3 regions of the Glaciecola sp. G7-5 genome follow, and region 2 is predicted to be linked to each of the others. Evidence: predicted binding sites of a transcription regulator. Region 2 holds the regulator's gene; each other region holds the start of a gene.
What was found. Region 2 encodes sigma-54, which starts transcription at its own class of promoters, with help from an activator protein. Its sites were predicted from a motif close to GTTGGCACGNNNNTNGNNT; they were not measured.
Positions count from the first base shown of each region.

Region 1: the regulator sigma-54 is predicted to act here: its motif matches at 2,785-2,803, upstream of glnA (glutamate--ammonia ligase).
Region 3: the regulator sigma-54 is predicted to act here: its motif matches at 3,190-3,208, upstream of AC0L6H_RS01280 (hemerythrin domain-containing protein).

Region 1 covers NZ_CM147892.1:4,927,811-4,933,235, reverse strand. The annotation lists partial or broken gene glnL (nitrogen regulation protein NR(II)) at 1-457, opposite strand, end outside; gene AC0L6H_RS21630 (hypothetical protein) at 582-1,109, opposite strand; gene glnA (glutamate--ammonia ligase) at 1,242-2,651, opposite strand; gene typA (translational GTPase TypA) at 3,095-4,918, shown strand; gene AC0L6H_RS21615 (MalY/PatB family protein) at 5,228-5,425, shown strand, end outside.
Region 2 covers NZ_CM147892.1:2,372,342-2,377,766, reverse strand. The annotation lists gene lptA (lipopolysaccharide transport periplasmic protein LptA) at 1-51, shown strand, start outside; gene lptB (LPS export ABC transporter ATP-binding protein) at 48-776, shown strand; gene AC0L6H_RS10435 (RNA polymerase factor sigma-54) at 933-2,468, shown strand; gene hpf (ribosome hibernation promoting factor) at 2,494-2,781, shown strand; gene ptsN (PTS IIA-like nitrogen regulatory protein PtsN) at 2,789-3,232, shown strand; gene rapZ (RNase adapter RapZ) at 3,295-4,218, shown strand; gene AC0L6H_RS10415 (HPr family phosphocarrier protein) at 4,242-4,514, shown strand; gene mgtE (magnesium transporter) at 4,681-5,425, shown strand, end outside.
Region 3 covers NZ_CM147892.1:309,473-314,897, forward strand. The annotation lists gene AC0L6H_RS01270 (S8 family peptidase) at 1-1,562, opposite strand, end outside; gene AC0L6H_RS01275 (hypothetical protein) at 2,090-2,617, opposite strand; gene AC0L6H_RS01280 (hemerythrin domain-containing protein) at 2,648-3,076, opposite strand; gene AC0L6H_RS01285 (response regulator) at 3,369-5,321, opposite strand; gene AC0L6H_RS01290 (response regulator) at 5,350-5,425, opposite strand, start outside.

The DNA of each region.
Region 1 (5,425 bases), 2.6 Mb from region 2:
GGTTTTTTATCTCGTGAGCTAATCCTCTCACTAAGTCTCTTGCAGCAACTTGCTGGGCATATTGTTGTGATTCTTGTGTGATTTTTCGCTGTTTATCGACGGGGTTTATTTCAAGTAGGGCATTTATTTCACCATTTACCGAAATGATATTTGCGTTAATATCAACAGTGGTGCAACGTCCTTCTCTAAAACACATAGGCACGCCAGTTTCTCTATAATCTTCTTTTGTTTCTAACGCTTTTAATATTTGTTGTTGATTTAGATTGTCGTCTACCAAGAACTCGTTGAGGGGTCTTTCTTTTACTTGATTAATACCGGTTTCAAGCAAGTTAAGGGCGGCATCATTGGCAAAAGTCACCTCAAATTTGTCATTCACTAAAATAAGCGCTGTTTTAAGCGAATTCAAAAACAATTCGTAATTGTGGCGATCGTCAACCAAAGCTATCTCCAAGTACATCATAGTCATGCGCACTCAATTAGTGCAATAAAGTATATTAATGTATTCGCCGGTGCAAGTCAGTGATATTTAGTATCTTAAAATATCGCTATTAAAGCCTATGGATAGGGGGCTCAAACAGAATTTAGTTGATTAATGCTGAAGCTTGGTGCAAATACAAATTTCTTGATTCACTAGATGCAATAATCTTGCCCGAGTTGTCGATAAATTTTACAGTGTAGTTATAGGCGCCACGTTCCATGTTCGTGAGCCTGAACATGCCTGTGGCAGATTCATGGATTTGTTCGTTTATATGCAGTTGGAAAAAGCCGCCCACCTTGGGTTCTATTGACGCGCCAATCGATATTTCACCTGAATTACTGCGCACTGTTGCTTCGGGTTGTGGACTTAATATTGTAACGGTGTGGGTTATTTTTTCTTTCTGCGTACGTTGAACAACAGGGTGGGGTTGTATTGCTCTAGACTCAAAGGTGCTAGTCGGTACATTTAAAATAACTTCGATTGAGCCGGGGGTTTCTTGGTCCGAATAGGTCACGCTACCGTCTTTATGGATAGTTTTGAACACTTTATTAGATGCGCCAACAGTCGTTGTTACTAACAACAAAGCTGTCAATAATGTAGCAACAATCATTTTAAGCTGTATTAAACGCATCTAGTTCACCTCATGAAAAGTGCTATTCTTCAGTCTATATTACGTTAATTTGGACAAAAAAAAGCCTGCATTTGCAGGCTAAGTATCAAATGAAATAAGTGTTTGCGATACAAACACTTATAACTCTTATTATTACACGCTGTAGTACATATCGAACTCAAGCGGGTGTGTTGCCATTTTAATGGTCAACACTTCTTCATTTTTAAGTGCTATATAGGCATCAATCATTTCGTCTGACATTACACCGCCTTCAGTTAGGAAGGCACGGTCTTTATCAAGGGCAGCAAGGGCTTCTTCAAGTGAACCAGCCACTTGTGGAATGTTTGCAGCTTCTTCTGGTGGTAAGTCATAAAGATCTTTATCTGCAGCTTCACCAGGGTGAATTTTATTTTTGATGCCGTCAAGGCCAGCCATTAACATTGCTGCAAACGCTAGGTATGGGTTAGCAGTTGGGTCAGGGAAGCGTACTTCTATACGACGTGCTCTTTCGCTTGTAACATATGGAATACGAATCGACGCACTGCGGTTACGAGCAGAATATGCAAGCATAACAGGTGCTTCAAACCCTGGGACCAAACGCTTATAAGAGTTGGTAGAGGCGTTAGCGAATGCGTTAATCGCATGCGCATGCTTAATTATACCACCAATGTAATATAAGGCTTCTTCAGACAAGCCAGCGTAGCTGTCGCCTGCAAAAATGTTTTTGCCGTCTTTACTGATTGATTGGTGACAGTGCATACCAGACCCGTTGTCGCCAACTAATGGCTTAGGCATAAACGTTGCGCTCTTGTCGTAAGCATGCGCAACATTATGAACAACGTACTTATAGATTTGGATTTCATCAGCTTTTTTGACCATAGTATTGAACAAACAAGCAATCTCATTTTGTCCAGCAGTCGCTACTTCGTGGTGATGAGCTTCAACGGTAAGGCCCATTTCTTCCATAACCATACACATTGCAGCACGAATGTCGTGGCCTGAATCAACTGGTGGTACTGGGAAATAGCCGCCTTTAACGCCTGGACGGTGAGCTAAGTTGCCTCCTTCGTACTCAGAACCTGCATTCCATTTAGCTTCTTCAGAATCGATTTTAAAGAATGAACCGGCCATGTCAGTGTGGAAACGAACATCGTCAAACATAAAGAACTCAGGCTCTGGACCAAATAAGACTTTATCACCAATGCCGGTAGACACTAAGTATTCTTCAGCGCGGCGTGCTATTGAGCGTGGGTCACGTGAATAGCCTTGCATCGTTGTAGGTTCTAATATGTCACAGCGAATGTTGATTTGTGTTTCTTCAGCGAATGGGTCCAATACCGCTGTAGTTGGGTCTGGCATAAGGATCATGTCAGATTCGTTAATGCCTTTCCATCCACTAATTGAAGAACCGTCGAACATTTTTCCTTCTTCAAAGAAATCATCGTTTACTTGGTGAGATGGAATAGATACGTGTTGCTCTTTTCCTTTGGTATCTGTGAAGCGTAAATCAACAAACTTAGCTTCTGTTTCTTTAATCAGTTCCAACGCTGACTCGTATGACATAAAGGTTCTCCCGTTTCGTTGTCATGTAAAAGGTTGTCATTAACACTCACATTCTCATGTGCGCGTTTCATCCAACATAAAGTGCACTAAACTCTTGCTTTAGTATTGCAGTAAATTTTCCTGATTGCACTATAAGCGATAAACGTGCCATTTATCAAATTATTAATAGTGCTTAAAACACGCGGGTTCCACGGGATGTGGATGTTTTGGGCTTTCTTTTGACGCACCGCAATAGAGCTTTTTAATGATTTTATGCATCATAATGGTGCGCATTGTTTTTGTGCAATGAACTTTTGCGAGAAGCTTTGTGAAAATTTAATGATAAAACAGATAAGTTTGTCGCTTATTGCGCAATAAATCTGTACAATCCGCGCCCAACTTAACTATCACAATGAGCTGGGTATGCATAAATTTGCTACCACAGCCCTTAATGAGAATCTGTAATGTCAGTAAAAAATCTTCGCAATATCGCGATAATAGCGCACGTCGACCATGGTAAAACAACATTGGTAGACAAACTTCTTCAACAATCAGGTACGCTAGAGAGCCGCGGAGTAGCAGAAGAACGTGTAATGGACTCTAATGATATTGAAAAAGAGCGCGGCATTACCATTCTTGCTAAAAACACGGCAATCAACTGGAATGAGTATCGCATCAATATCGTAGATACTCCCGGACACGCCGACTTTGGCGGTGAAGTAGAACGAGTTATGTCAATGGCCGACTCAGTACTGCTTTTAGTTGATGCCCAAGAAGGCCCAATGCCACAAACCCGCTTTGTGACCCAAAAAGCATTCGCTCAAGGCTTAAAGCCAATAGTCGTTATTAACAAAATTGATAAGCCAGGTGCTCGTCCAGATTGGGTAATGGATCAAGTTTTTGATTTGTTTGACAACTTAGGCGCAACTGACGACCAGCTTGATTTTGATGTTGTTTATGCATCGGCATTAAATGGTTGGGCATCAAATGATGTTGACGTGAAAAGCGATGATATGACGCCCTTATTCGAAACCATCGTTTCTAAAGTTGCGGCGCCAGATGCTGATCCTGACGGCCCCTTCCAAATGCAAATTTCTCAGCTTGATTATAACTCTTATGTCGGCGTTATCGGCATTGGTCGTATTACCCGTGGTACTGTTAAAATCAATCAACAAGTTACTGTGGTTAACGCTAAAGGCGAAAAGCGCAATGGTAAAGTGGGTAAGGTCCTTGGCTATTTAGGACTTGACCGTCACGATGTAGAGTCTGCTGAAGCAGGCGATATTATTGCGATTACAGGCTTAGGTGAATTGAAAATATCTGATACAGTTTGTGACGTGACTAAGGTAGAAGCGCTAGTTCCTTTATCGGTAGATGAACCAACGGTTACCATGACCTTCCAAGTGAATACTTCACCTTTCGCAGGTAAAGAAGGCAAATACGTTACTTCGCGTAATATCCTTGAACGTTTACAAACAGAATTGATTCATAACGTTGCTTTACGTGTTGAAGAAACAGCTGACCCTGATAAGTTTAGAGTATCAGGTCGTGGTGAGCTTCACTTAGGCATATTAATCGAAAACATGCGCCGCGAAGGTTATGAGCTTGCCGTCTCGCGTCCTGAAGTTATTTTGAAAGAAGAAAATGGCCAGTTGATGGAACCCTATGAAACCTTAACGGTTGACGTAGAAGAGCAGCATCAAGGGTCTATGATGGAACAACTTGGTATTCGTAAAGCAGAAATGGCGGATATGTCGCCAGACGGAAAAGGACGCGTTAGGCTTGATTTCGTGATCCCTAGCCGTGGCTTAATTGGTTTCCAAACAGACTTCATGACCATGACCTCTGGTTCTGGTTTGTTATACCACACATTTGATCACTACGGTCCGCACAAAGGCGGCAATATTGGTCAACGTAAAAACGGTGTTCTTATTGCCAATGCAACGGGTAAAGCCTTAACCAATGCATTGTTTAACTTGCAAGAGCGTGGTCGTTTGTTTATTGGTCATGGTGTTGAAGTATACGAAGGCATGGTCATAGGTATTCATAGCCGCGATAACGACTTAACTGTAAACGCCCTTAAGGGTAAGCAATTAACTAACGTACGTGCCTCGGGAACCGACGAAGCGCAAACCTTGGTGCCGCCAATCGTTTACACTTTGGAGCAGGCGCTGGAGTTTATTGATGATGATGAACTTGTAGAGGTTACGCCAGTTAGTATTCGTATTCGTAAAAAGCTACTTACCGAAAATGAGCGTAAACGCGCTGGTCGTGCGCCAAAAAGCTAATTAGTGTTTTTTAACATTTGTGCGTAACAGTTTTGTTGCGCACAAACTGTTATGCAAGTTCGATTGCGCATTTACGTAATTGTAGGATCACTTTTTACATCCCGCTTGTCACTCTTCTTTTACTTCTTATTGATCGGGATTGGGCATAATTTACCCACTTAAGTCGTTTTATATACTTTCTTAGTGTTCACATATTCTATTTGCTACTGTCTTAGCGTATTGTTAGTTATTAACAAAAATTAGCCAATATGTCTTAGTATTCAACAAGACGCGTATTTTGGCATCTAACTACTGCGATGAGATTGACTAGTGAATTTTGATATTACACCATCAAGAGATGGCACCTTTGCATACAAATGGGAAAAGTATAAAGGGAAAGATATTCTTCCTGCTTGGATTGCTGACACGGAGTTTGCTTGTGCCTCGGCGATTAGCGAGGCACTTAAGGCACGAATCGATCACGGTGCTTTAGGATATACTTTACCTCAACACTATACACCAGCGATT
Region 2 (5,425 bases):
AGTCCAGGTGCCTTCGTTTCAGATAAAAAAGACGATGAGGACAAACCGTGAGCAGTACATTATCCGCTAAACATTTAGCCAAGTCCTATAAGTCACGTCAAGTAGTACGAGATGTGAGTATTGAAGTATCGACCGGGCAAATAGTGGGTTTATTAGGACCAAACGGCGCAGGCAAAACCACTACCTTTTATATGATTGTGGGTTTAGTTCCCTTAGATAAGGGCGATATCTTTATAGACCAAACCAATTTAAGTTTTCAGCCGATGCATGAGCGAGCGCGTCAGGGTATTGGATACTTGCCACAAGAAGCTTCTATATTCAGAAAGCTGAGCGTGTATGAGAACTTAATGGCAATTTTACAAACGCGCAAAGAGATTTCAAAAGAACAACGCGAACGCATTGCAGATGAACTGCTTGATGATTTTAATATTAATCATATTCGCAATAGTCTAGGCATGAGCCTGTCGGGTGGTGAACGCAGAAGAGTTGAAATTGCTCGCGCATTAGCCGCTGATCCTAAATTTATTTTACTAGATGAACCATTCGCTGGTGTCGATCCTATATCGGTGAATGACATAAAGAAGATTATTTATCAGTTGAAAGAGCGCGGCATTGGCGTACTCATTACCGACCACAACGTTAAAGAAACCCTCGATGTTTGTGAAATAGCCTATATTGTTAGCCATGGGGAACTTATTGCCTCGGGCAGTGCACAAGAAGTACTTTCGAACCAGACGGTGAGAGATGTTTATTTAGGTGAACAATTTTCTTTGTAATGACTCGCTAAAGCGCTATCATGTAGAAAAGTGAGTGCTTAGTCGTTGATAGCTTCAGCATTATGTCAAAATAGACAGGAACCGATGTTTCCTACAATTGGAGAAATTAGAGCCCCTTATGCAAAAACACCGCATTAATAAAGTAGAAGGTCAGTAATGAAACCTTCGTTGCAGCTCAAGTTTAGTCAACAACTTACCATGACTCCTCAATTGCAACAGGCAATCAAGTTGTTGCAGCTTTCTACTCTGGATTTACAACAAGAGATTCAAGAAGCCCTTGAATCCAATCCATTATTAGAGACTGCAGAGCATGATGTAGAAAGCAATAGTGCGTCATCGGATGACAATCAAACCCTTGATTCTCGCACTGATAAAGAACAGTTGTCAGTGAGTGCCGAAGCGACAAACAACAACGATACAGCAATGGCCAACGGCGACACTGAAGTGCCAGATACTATGGATTCGCATGATGCGCTTGAGAATAGAGAACTGCCCGATGACTTGCCATTAGATAGCTCTTGGGAAGAGTATTTAGGGTCGACTTCAGCGCCAACGCGCATGACCGGTATTAATCCTGATGATGACTACGTTTTTCAAGGAGAAACAACCGAATCTATTCAAGACCACCTTATGTGGCAAGTAGAACTCACCCACTTTAGTGATAATGACAAATCTATCGCAATTGCAATTATTGATTCTATCGATGAATCAGGTTACTTGACCGTTAGTAGTGAAGAAATTCTCGAGAGTTTAGATAATGAAGACATAGAACTCGACGAAGTCGAATGTGTATTGAAACGCATTCAACGATTTGATCCGGTGGGCTCAGGCGCGCGTTCGGTAAAAGAGTGTCTACTCGTACAACTTCAACAATTTAACGAAGATACACCTTGGTTGGCGCAAGCTCGCAGTATTATTGATGAACATTCAGATTTAATTAGTAGCAAAGATTATCGTACCTTAATGCGCAAGACTCGCCTCAAAGAAGACCAACTTCGGGAAGTAATGCGTTTATTAAAAACCTTAAATCCTCGTCCTGGCAGCTCAATATCGTCACGAGAACCAGAATATATTGTGCCCGACGTAAATGTCTATAAGAAAAAAGGCGTGTGGACGGTTGAACTCAATAACGAAGCTCTACCTGCGCTGACGGTAAACGAAACCTATGCTAAATTGTCAAAAACGACTAAAAATCCGAACGATTCTCAATATATTAAGTCTCATTTACAAGAAGCAAAATGGTTTATAAAAAGCTTAGAGAGCAGAAATGAAACCTTACTTAAAGTGTCGCATTGTATTGTTGCCAAACAACGCGAATTTTTTGAGCAAGGGCCAGAAAAAATGCAACCAATGGTGTTGAATGATGTAGCCGAAATGGTCGATATGCACGAATCTACAATTTCGCGTGTAACAACCCAAAAATACATGCATACTCCCAGAGGTATTTATGAGCTTAAGTATTTCTTTTCGTCACATGTAGCAACGGAGTCAGGTGAAAATTGTTCTTCCACCGCTATCAGAGCCTTTATTAAGAAGCTCGTGGCTGACGAACCTGCGCATAAGCCATTAAGCGATAGCAAGATTGCGCAATTGCTTTCGGACCAGGGTATTAAGGTAGCTAGACGAACAATTGCAAAATACCGGGAATCGTTACATATTCCCCCTTCGAATCAACGAAAAAGCCTCGTTTGAGGCCAAGCATTAGAGGACGAGCATTATGCAAATAAACCTAACCGGTCATCATATCGACATAACAGAATCACTTCGCAATTATGTTGATACCAAATTTGAAAAACTCGAAAGGCATTTCGACCACATTAACAATGTTCATGTTATTCTCAACGTCGAAAAGCTCACTCAAAAAGCAGAAGCGACGCTTCACTTAAGTGGCGGCGAAGTATTTGCGAATGCCGAACACACAGATATGTATGCGGCCATCGACGGCCTCATTGATAAGCTTGACCGTCAGGTCATTAAACACAAAGAAAAACAGAAACGTCACTAAGTAGAATATGATAATAAATGACATCATTTCACTCGACCGAACTCAATGTTCGGTCGAATGTCATAGCAAAAAACGAATTTTCGAAGTCATCTCCGAGATTGCGGTCCAACAATCCCCTGAATTAGACCAAGTGGAAGTATTAAGCAGTTTACTGGCCCGCGAAAAAATGGGCAGTACTGGTATAGGGCATGGCATTGCTATCCCCCATGGCAAAATTAAAGACTTAAGCAATATGATTGCGGTGATAGTCACTAGTAGTCAGCCCATTGAGTTTGACGCTATTGACAGCAAACCTGTAGATATCTTCTTTGCCATATTAGTCCCTGAGGAACAAACCGATCAACACCTTCAAGCATTATCTGGTATTGCACGCAAACTGAGTAATAAGGACACCGTCAAGGCTATACGTAAAGCCACAAACAAAAATGAAATCGTCGCCGCGTTAGCCTAAACCTTTTCATGAACATAAGCGCAATAAAAACAAACGCATATGTAACTCTTATAAGGTGATAAATGAAACTTCTGATTATTAGCGGTCGCTCAGGTTCGGGTAAATCAATCGCTTTGCGGTCACTAGAAGATCTTGGCTACTACTGTGTAGACAATATTCCAGTTTCACTTCTACCCACACTTACGCACACCTTGGTGGATCAACATGAACTTGTTGCCGTGAGTATTGATGTGCGCAATATGCCTGAAACTGAAAATGAAATTAGCGAACTACTTAATTACCTGCCTGAATTTTGGGAAATTACCATTATTTTTCTTGATGCAAGTGACGATGTACTCGTCAAACGCTATAGTGAAACGCGGCGCCTACATCCCTTGTTCAAACGCAGTAACTCACTGGTAGATGCGATCAACGAAGAGCGCGAAATCTTAGTGCCCGTCGCAGAAAAAGCGGATTTACATATAAATACCGACAAGCTATCGGTACATGATTTAGCTGAACTTATTCGCGAGCGCGTTTTAGGTAAGAAAAGCTCTGATTTAGTCATTGTCTTTGAGTCATTTGGTTTTAAATACGGCATCCCCAAAGACGCAGATTATGTGTTTGATGTAAGATTTCTACCTAATCCACATTGGGATCCTGACCTACGACCATTATGTGGACTTGATGGCCCCGTTGAGTTGTTTTTATCAAGCCAACCATTGGTAATGAAGTTAATTTGGCAAATTCAAAATTTAATAACAACGTGGTTACCCCACTTAGAGCGCAATAATCGCTCTTATGTCACCATTGCGATTGGCTGCACAGGAGGCCAACATCGTTCGGTTTACGTAGCGCAGTCTTTAGCAGAGGCATTTAAAAGTAGCCACGGTGATGTGCAAGTTAAACACCGTGAAATTGGCTTATCAAAACCTTTAGAAATGGCAAACGCTGAAGAAACGCCTGACGCACAAAGTAACATCAATAGCGAAGCCGGCAGCGAGTAAACTAGGGAAAACGGAGCTAAAAAATGAGGCTAGTAAAGACACTTACCATTGTTAATAAACTAGGCTTACATGCAAGGGCTGCGACGAAGTTAGTGCAGTTAGCCAATAGCTATGAATGCGAAATAGTGCTTGAACAAGACTCACAACAAGCCCCCGCAAATAGCGTACTTGCCTTATTGATGTTAGAAAGCAGCCAAGGCAAACAAGTGACGTTAATTTGCGACGGTGCTGATGCACAAGTCGCTATGCAGAATATTGAAAACCTCATCGCGAATAAATTTGATGAAGGCGAATAAATAGCATCTTTCCAGTCAATTCATCCCACAATGTTCTGACAAATGCTATACTTGCGCCACATCATAGCGCACTGCAACATTCTTATTTACAAACACAACAAAAGCATTTATAAGACACAGTAATATTGCTGTAGCGCAAATTAACACTCTTATATAGACCGACTCAATGTCTGACACAATCGAAACAACGCACACACAAGCTAGGTTAGAAAAGATTTCAGCGTCACTAGCTGCTGGTGCATTTGTGCGTGTTCGAAAACTATTACATGACATTCCTGCTGGTGATGCAGCCCTACTGCTTGAATCATCACCCACCAAAACGCGTGATATTCTGTGGCAAATGCTTGATGCGGACTTTCATGGTGATGTATTAGAAGAATTATCTGAGGACGTACGTAACGGTATTATTAGTAAAATGATGCCCTCAAGCGTTGTCGATGCGCTAGAAGACATGGATACTGATGACTTGGCAGAAACGCTAAGTTCTTTGCCAGAGAACGTGCTCAATAGCATTTTAACGTCGATGGACACTCAAGATAGGCAGCGAGCTGAAAAAGCGCTCTCTTATGGAGAAGATACCGCCGGCTTCATTATGAATACCGACACTATCACGCTACGCCATGAAGTTACTGTTGATGTAGTGATACGTTATTTGCGTTTAAAAGCTGAGCTACCTGAAAATACCGACACCCTGTATGTCGTGAATAGGCAGGACGTGCTAATTGGAACGGTGTCACTTTCTCGCTTGTTAACCTCAAGTCCAAATGTCAGTGTCGAAGATATTATGGACGACGAACCAGAAGCACTTACCGTAAATATGGAAGAACGCGCCGTGGCAAGTATGTTCGAGCGCTACGATTGGTTGTCAGCGCCGGTCGTAGATGAAGACGGAAAGTTAGTCGGACGAATAA
Region 3 (5,425 bases), 2.1 Mb from region 2:
GTAATACCCGCTTCCCACGCCTTCATTAGGGCTTGATTTAATGGATCATCCCAATAATATGAACTGGGTATAGCACTAAATGATAGATTCAGCACTTTAATGTTATGAACATCCTTATTCTCGACTACGTATTCTAAGGCGTTGAGTATGCTTTGGTAGCTTGATTGGCCTTGGTCATCAAAGGCTTTTACGACGACTAAATTAACATCAGGCGCTATACCATTGTAACCACCAAGGAAGTTACCGTCTTCATCAACACGCTCACTTGAGTTAGTAATAATACTGGCTAAATGCGTGCCATGTCCGTTTTCATCATTTTTCTTAACTTTCTTATCTTTCTTATCAGCTAGTGTTGAATCAAGAACATCTATTTGGGTAATATTGCGGCTTCCATTAGTCGCTGTTGATTTTATTTCAGCTAAATCCCTAAGGCCTGTATCGATAATAGCGACGGTTACTCCGTAACCGGTAATGCCTATTTCGTGAGCTAAATTTGCTTTCACGAGTTTAGGATAGCCAGTATCTCTTTCTTTACCCAATGCATAGCTAGTTGCAGGGATAACGACGTTATGAACGATATCATCAGGGTAAACGAGTGCCATTTGATAAGATTCGTTATTAAGCGCTGACAAATTCTCAAAGCCAATACGAATATTGATATTTTCTCCGCTTACGAGACCAATGGATTTAGTAAACTTTAGCTCCGTGTCACTTTTCGTTCTGAATGAAATATCACGGTCATTTATATTCAGTGAGCTTACGCTAAGATTGGCTTCGGGATAGCGTAATTTAATGCCTTTTAGCGTTCGCTGGTTAATATCTGATACATCAATAACCCAGGTTATTTCATTGCTGTCCTGTCGAAAGTCGATTTTTGCAGGAGCAACAGCCATTTCTGGGACGACTTCTTTAGCTGAGCTACCATCATCTGGAAGCGTCGTTGAACTAAGGCTGGTCTGCGAAAATTCAATCTGATAGTCACTTTGATTAGTCGTCTTTAATTTTGCAAAACTAACTTCAACTTTAAGCGCTTCGCCAGGGCTAAGCTCTACTTTTTCAGAATCCTGCAAAGTTATCGTGCCGTTGAGCGCTATCGTTTTAGCTGAAATTTTTGAACCGTTTACTGTAATAGACTTTATTTTTCTATTTTCACTTGGCATGTTTAAGTTTATTGAATCTATTAAGACTGTGTCACTACCAGAGTTAGATCCTTCCCAGATAGCGGTTCTTGCTTTCACGTTAAAGGTAATAAGCTGATCAGAATGCGAGGGTGTCACGCTTGAGACGTTGATACTTTGATCTTCAAAAAAACGAATCATAGGGTTCATTTTTTTGATTTCTGCTCTTTGCGAGTCCGATAGTTTGACCGATACCGCTTCAATCAATGAATACTCTTGCACGACGATGCCGCCAACGCTATTAACATCGTCTACAATAGTCGCCTTCTTTGCCCCTTGGAGAATATAATCAGAATAAACCTCGTTTGTGGGTTTGCTGTGAAATTTACTCACCAAGCCTATCCCCACTGCGATAACTACGCCCATCACTAAAATCTTTTTCATTGTTAACTTTACCTTAAATGCTAAAATACAGGTAATAAAACAAAATAAGTTAATCAAAACCAATTGTGCTTTACATAATGTTCTGATGTGATTAAGCAGTTATCATGCCAGTCTATTTTTCTGTCTAAACAGCTCTATTTGTGCTTTTTTCATGCAAAAAGCCTTTATATTTAAATAACGAACAAATATCTGAACTGGAATTAAATTTAGCCTTAAATATCGAATTAAAATAGTAACGTTTATGTTCATTATAATAATTTGGGAATTTGCTAAAGCGGCTTGCCCTTCTCAGGAATAATAGCCCAACATCGCTTGCAAATAATTTATTACTGCGAAGGTGGGGTCTTTATTGATACTGCGTGGTTTATCCCATACATAAAGGATGCTTTTGGGAGATCTCAGCCTGCGCTGAGATGACGGCGGGGGTGCTTTTGGGAGATCTCAGCCTGCGCTGAGATGACGGCGAGGATGCTTTTGGGAGATCTCAGCCTGCGCTGAGATCTCAGCCGGTGCTGATGACGAAGAGGCTAGTTTGTCTCAAGCTTTGTGCAGTCGGTTTGTTTGAGCTCTTCTACAATGTCATCTTTCGTGATCGAGGTATTTTCAGTCGACACCATTAGTGACCAGCAACCCTCTTTTTTCGCTTTTACAGCCTTCATATTAACGGGATCGTGCTGAGGTTTCAGCGCTTTCACACCACCGCCAATGGTGACTATATACAAAGCGGGTCCCGAAAAAGCGATATATGTAAACAGTGGGTTGTTGCGCGTTAAAGCAGGTCCATATTCAACTAGTAAAGCAGCAAGGACAATCCCCACTGCCAATCCTAACAAAGCATAAATAAAATGTGAGCGAAGCATCGACTTACCCACTTGCTTAGAATTCCCTTCTAGTTTACTGCCAATAGCATCGTCGTTTGGCGTTATCAGCTTTATATTGCTTGACCCTAAGCCCAGCTTCGTTTTAAGTATGGTTTTCGCCCTGTCCACCTTCTCAGAAGAAGAATAAGTGGCAATTACTCGTGAATCAAATGGTACATCTGTTACAGCGTTCATTGTAATGGTCTCCTAAAAAAATAAAATGATTTAGTTTTTCATGTCTGCCATGTAGTCTTTCGCTAGGTCACTTTTTTCGTTCTCATTTAATGCCTTTCCAGCTTGTTGAAAAAATTCCTGCTCTTCTTCCACTAAGTGGTGGTCAATTTTATGAGCAAGTTTCTTAAAGGTTATCATCCACTGCGGACTACTCATCTCTAAGTTATCAAGCTCGGCAAGAAACTCATCAATCTCATGATGCTCTGCGACTCCGTGGCGCGACAATTCTACCGTGGCGTCTGACTGCATTAATGGCGCATAGAAATAGCGTTCTTCTGCAACAGCGTGATTTTCAAGTTCCGTCTTCAGTTGCTGATAATAGCTCGACCTCACCTCAGATTCGCCTTGTGTATCTAGCAACAATTTAATAAGTGCTCTTTGTTTATCATGGTCCTTTCTCAACGCTTCAAAGATCTGCATGCTAACTCCTAATTTATTGTAAAAATGCGCTCGATATTGCATATTCATCTCTCTTGGGTCGAGCGGCGCTCGCGTCCTCGGGTGCAATATAATGTTAGTTTTCCAATAAGATGTTTCAAGTTATATGCCAACAATAAAATATGGCTAGTGTATTGAAAAGTATAGATATATTATTAAGCGCAGCATATGCTTAGCTCAGATTTACCTACATTTTTACAAGTTTTCTGAAAAATTTACAGGCAAGGTTTACGCATAGAAGTGACAGGGTATTAGCTTAGAAAAATGCATTTTCTTAAGTAAGTATGCGGGCAAGGGTTTGTTTATCGATAGGCTTAATTAGGTGCTGTTCGATAGGGTATTGTTTAAGTAGGCTTGGATTAGGCTGGCTACCGCTAAGAATGAACACTCGACCACTAATGGGCTTTGCAAACAATGCGTTTAGCAAAGACTCACTAGGGAAATCGGGTAAACCTAAATCCACTAAGTGCACCTGAATCTGTTGATTTTGCGCATTTTGAAGCGCTTGTTCACCGTTGGCAGAATGCAGCACCTTATAGCCTAAACTAACTATCATTAATGACATGATATCAGCACTGTCTGCATCATCTTCAACCAAGTGTAACAATGGCTTATTTTCTACAGGATCGGCGAGTGACTGATTTGACTTGTCACGCTTTTCATCTTTAGCTAGATGTTTCTGCAAAATATCCCACAATACGGTTTTATCCAATGGTTTAGCCACCAGCCCAGAAAAGCCCACACAACGAATTTCGGCTTGTAAACCTTTACCCACGGCTGCAGTCATTGCATAAACAGAGAGTTGTGGATTGAGTTTGCCGATTCGCTCCATAGCCTCTTTTCCTGTCAACACAGGCATATGTAAGTCCATGAAAACCAGATCAAAAGGAGCATTATTAGTATCGGCTCGCTGAATTAAAGAAACCGCTTCTGCACCATGTTTTGCGTACTCTATTGCAACACCAGTTTGTTTAACAAAATGCCCCGCGAGTTGTCTTATCTCAAACAAGTCGTCAACAATCAAAACCTTTCCCGTGAGCAATGGCGCTGATACTGATGACACCTGTGCGCCTTCAAGCGCGAAATCAAATAAAATATGTGTTTGAGGCTCAAAACGACATGGCAATTGCAATGTGAAAACCGAACCTTTCCTAAGCTTCGAGTCTACCTTTAATACACCGCCCATCTGCTTCACAATTTCAGCACTTATTGATAATCCGAGTCCGGCGCCACCGGCTTTACGATTAGCGACGTCTTCAACCTGCTTAAAGGGAGTAAAGATAGTCTGGATTTGCGCATCAGTCATGCCAATACCAGTATCTTCTATTTCAAATGACAATAGTGGCTGTTTGCCCTCATTCAGCAGACTCACAGATATAGTTATACTTCCCCTATCGGTAAATTTGATTGCGTTGCCAATTAGATTAAATAAAACTTGTTTGAAGCGCAGTTCATCAATATAAACAAATTGTGGAATTTTTGAGACGCTTTTAAAGCCAAGGGATAAGCCTTTATCGAGTGCAGAAACACAGAGTAAGGCGTTGATTTCATTTAGCACTTGTTGCAGGTCAGTTTTTTGCGGATTTAATTCGAATTTACCGGCTGAGATTTTGGATAAATCAAGCACATCATTTAGCAGGTTGAGTAAATGCTTTCCGTTATTTGAAATAACATTAAGCTCTTTTTGTAAAGGAAGCGCCTCTTCTTTTTCAAGCAATAATGACGTATAGCCTAAAATAGACGTTAGTGGTGTTCTTAATTCATGACTTAAATGTGCAATAAACCTATCTTTTGCAATATTCTCGGATTCATTAATTTTACCAATATACTTAGCAAACTCGAGTTCTTTTCTTGAGATAGCATATAAAATTGATTTCTCGAAAATCTCTTCATCAATTGACGCTTTTGGAATGAAATCTTGCGCACCAAGTTTGATTGCAACTTTGGCAACCTCTTTATCGTCCTGCCCTGTTAACATAATAATAGGCGTAGCAAGCTGGGCATCTGCGACCGCTTCAAGTACATCAATTCCTTTATAACCCGCTAATCGATAGTCCAAAATACAAATATCGAAGGTACGATGTCGCAATAGACTAACCGCTTCGTCTTTTTCTGAACAACTAACAAAATTACAATTAATGCAACCTAAGCTAGCTAAACGATCCTTAATGATAAAGATATCATCTTCGTCATCGTCTACGATTAAGATTGAACTTAAGCTATTCACACTAGTCCTTTTTTATCATTATGCCTTTTTACTTATTGTCAAAATTTGGAATGGCGGCACATTCAAACCAATAGCTGTTGAATGTCTTCATCATATCAACCAAG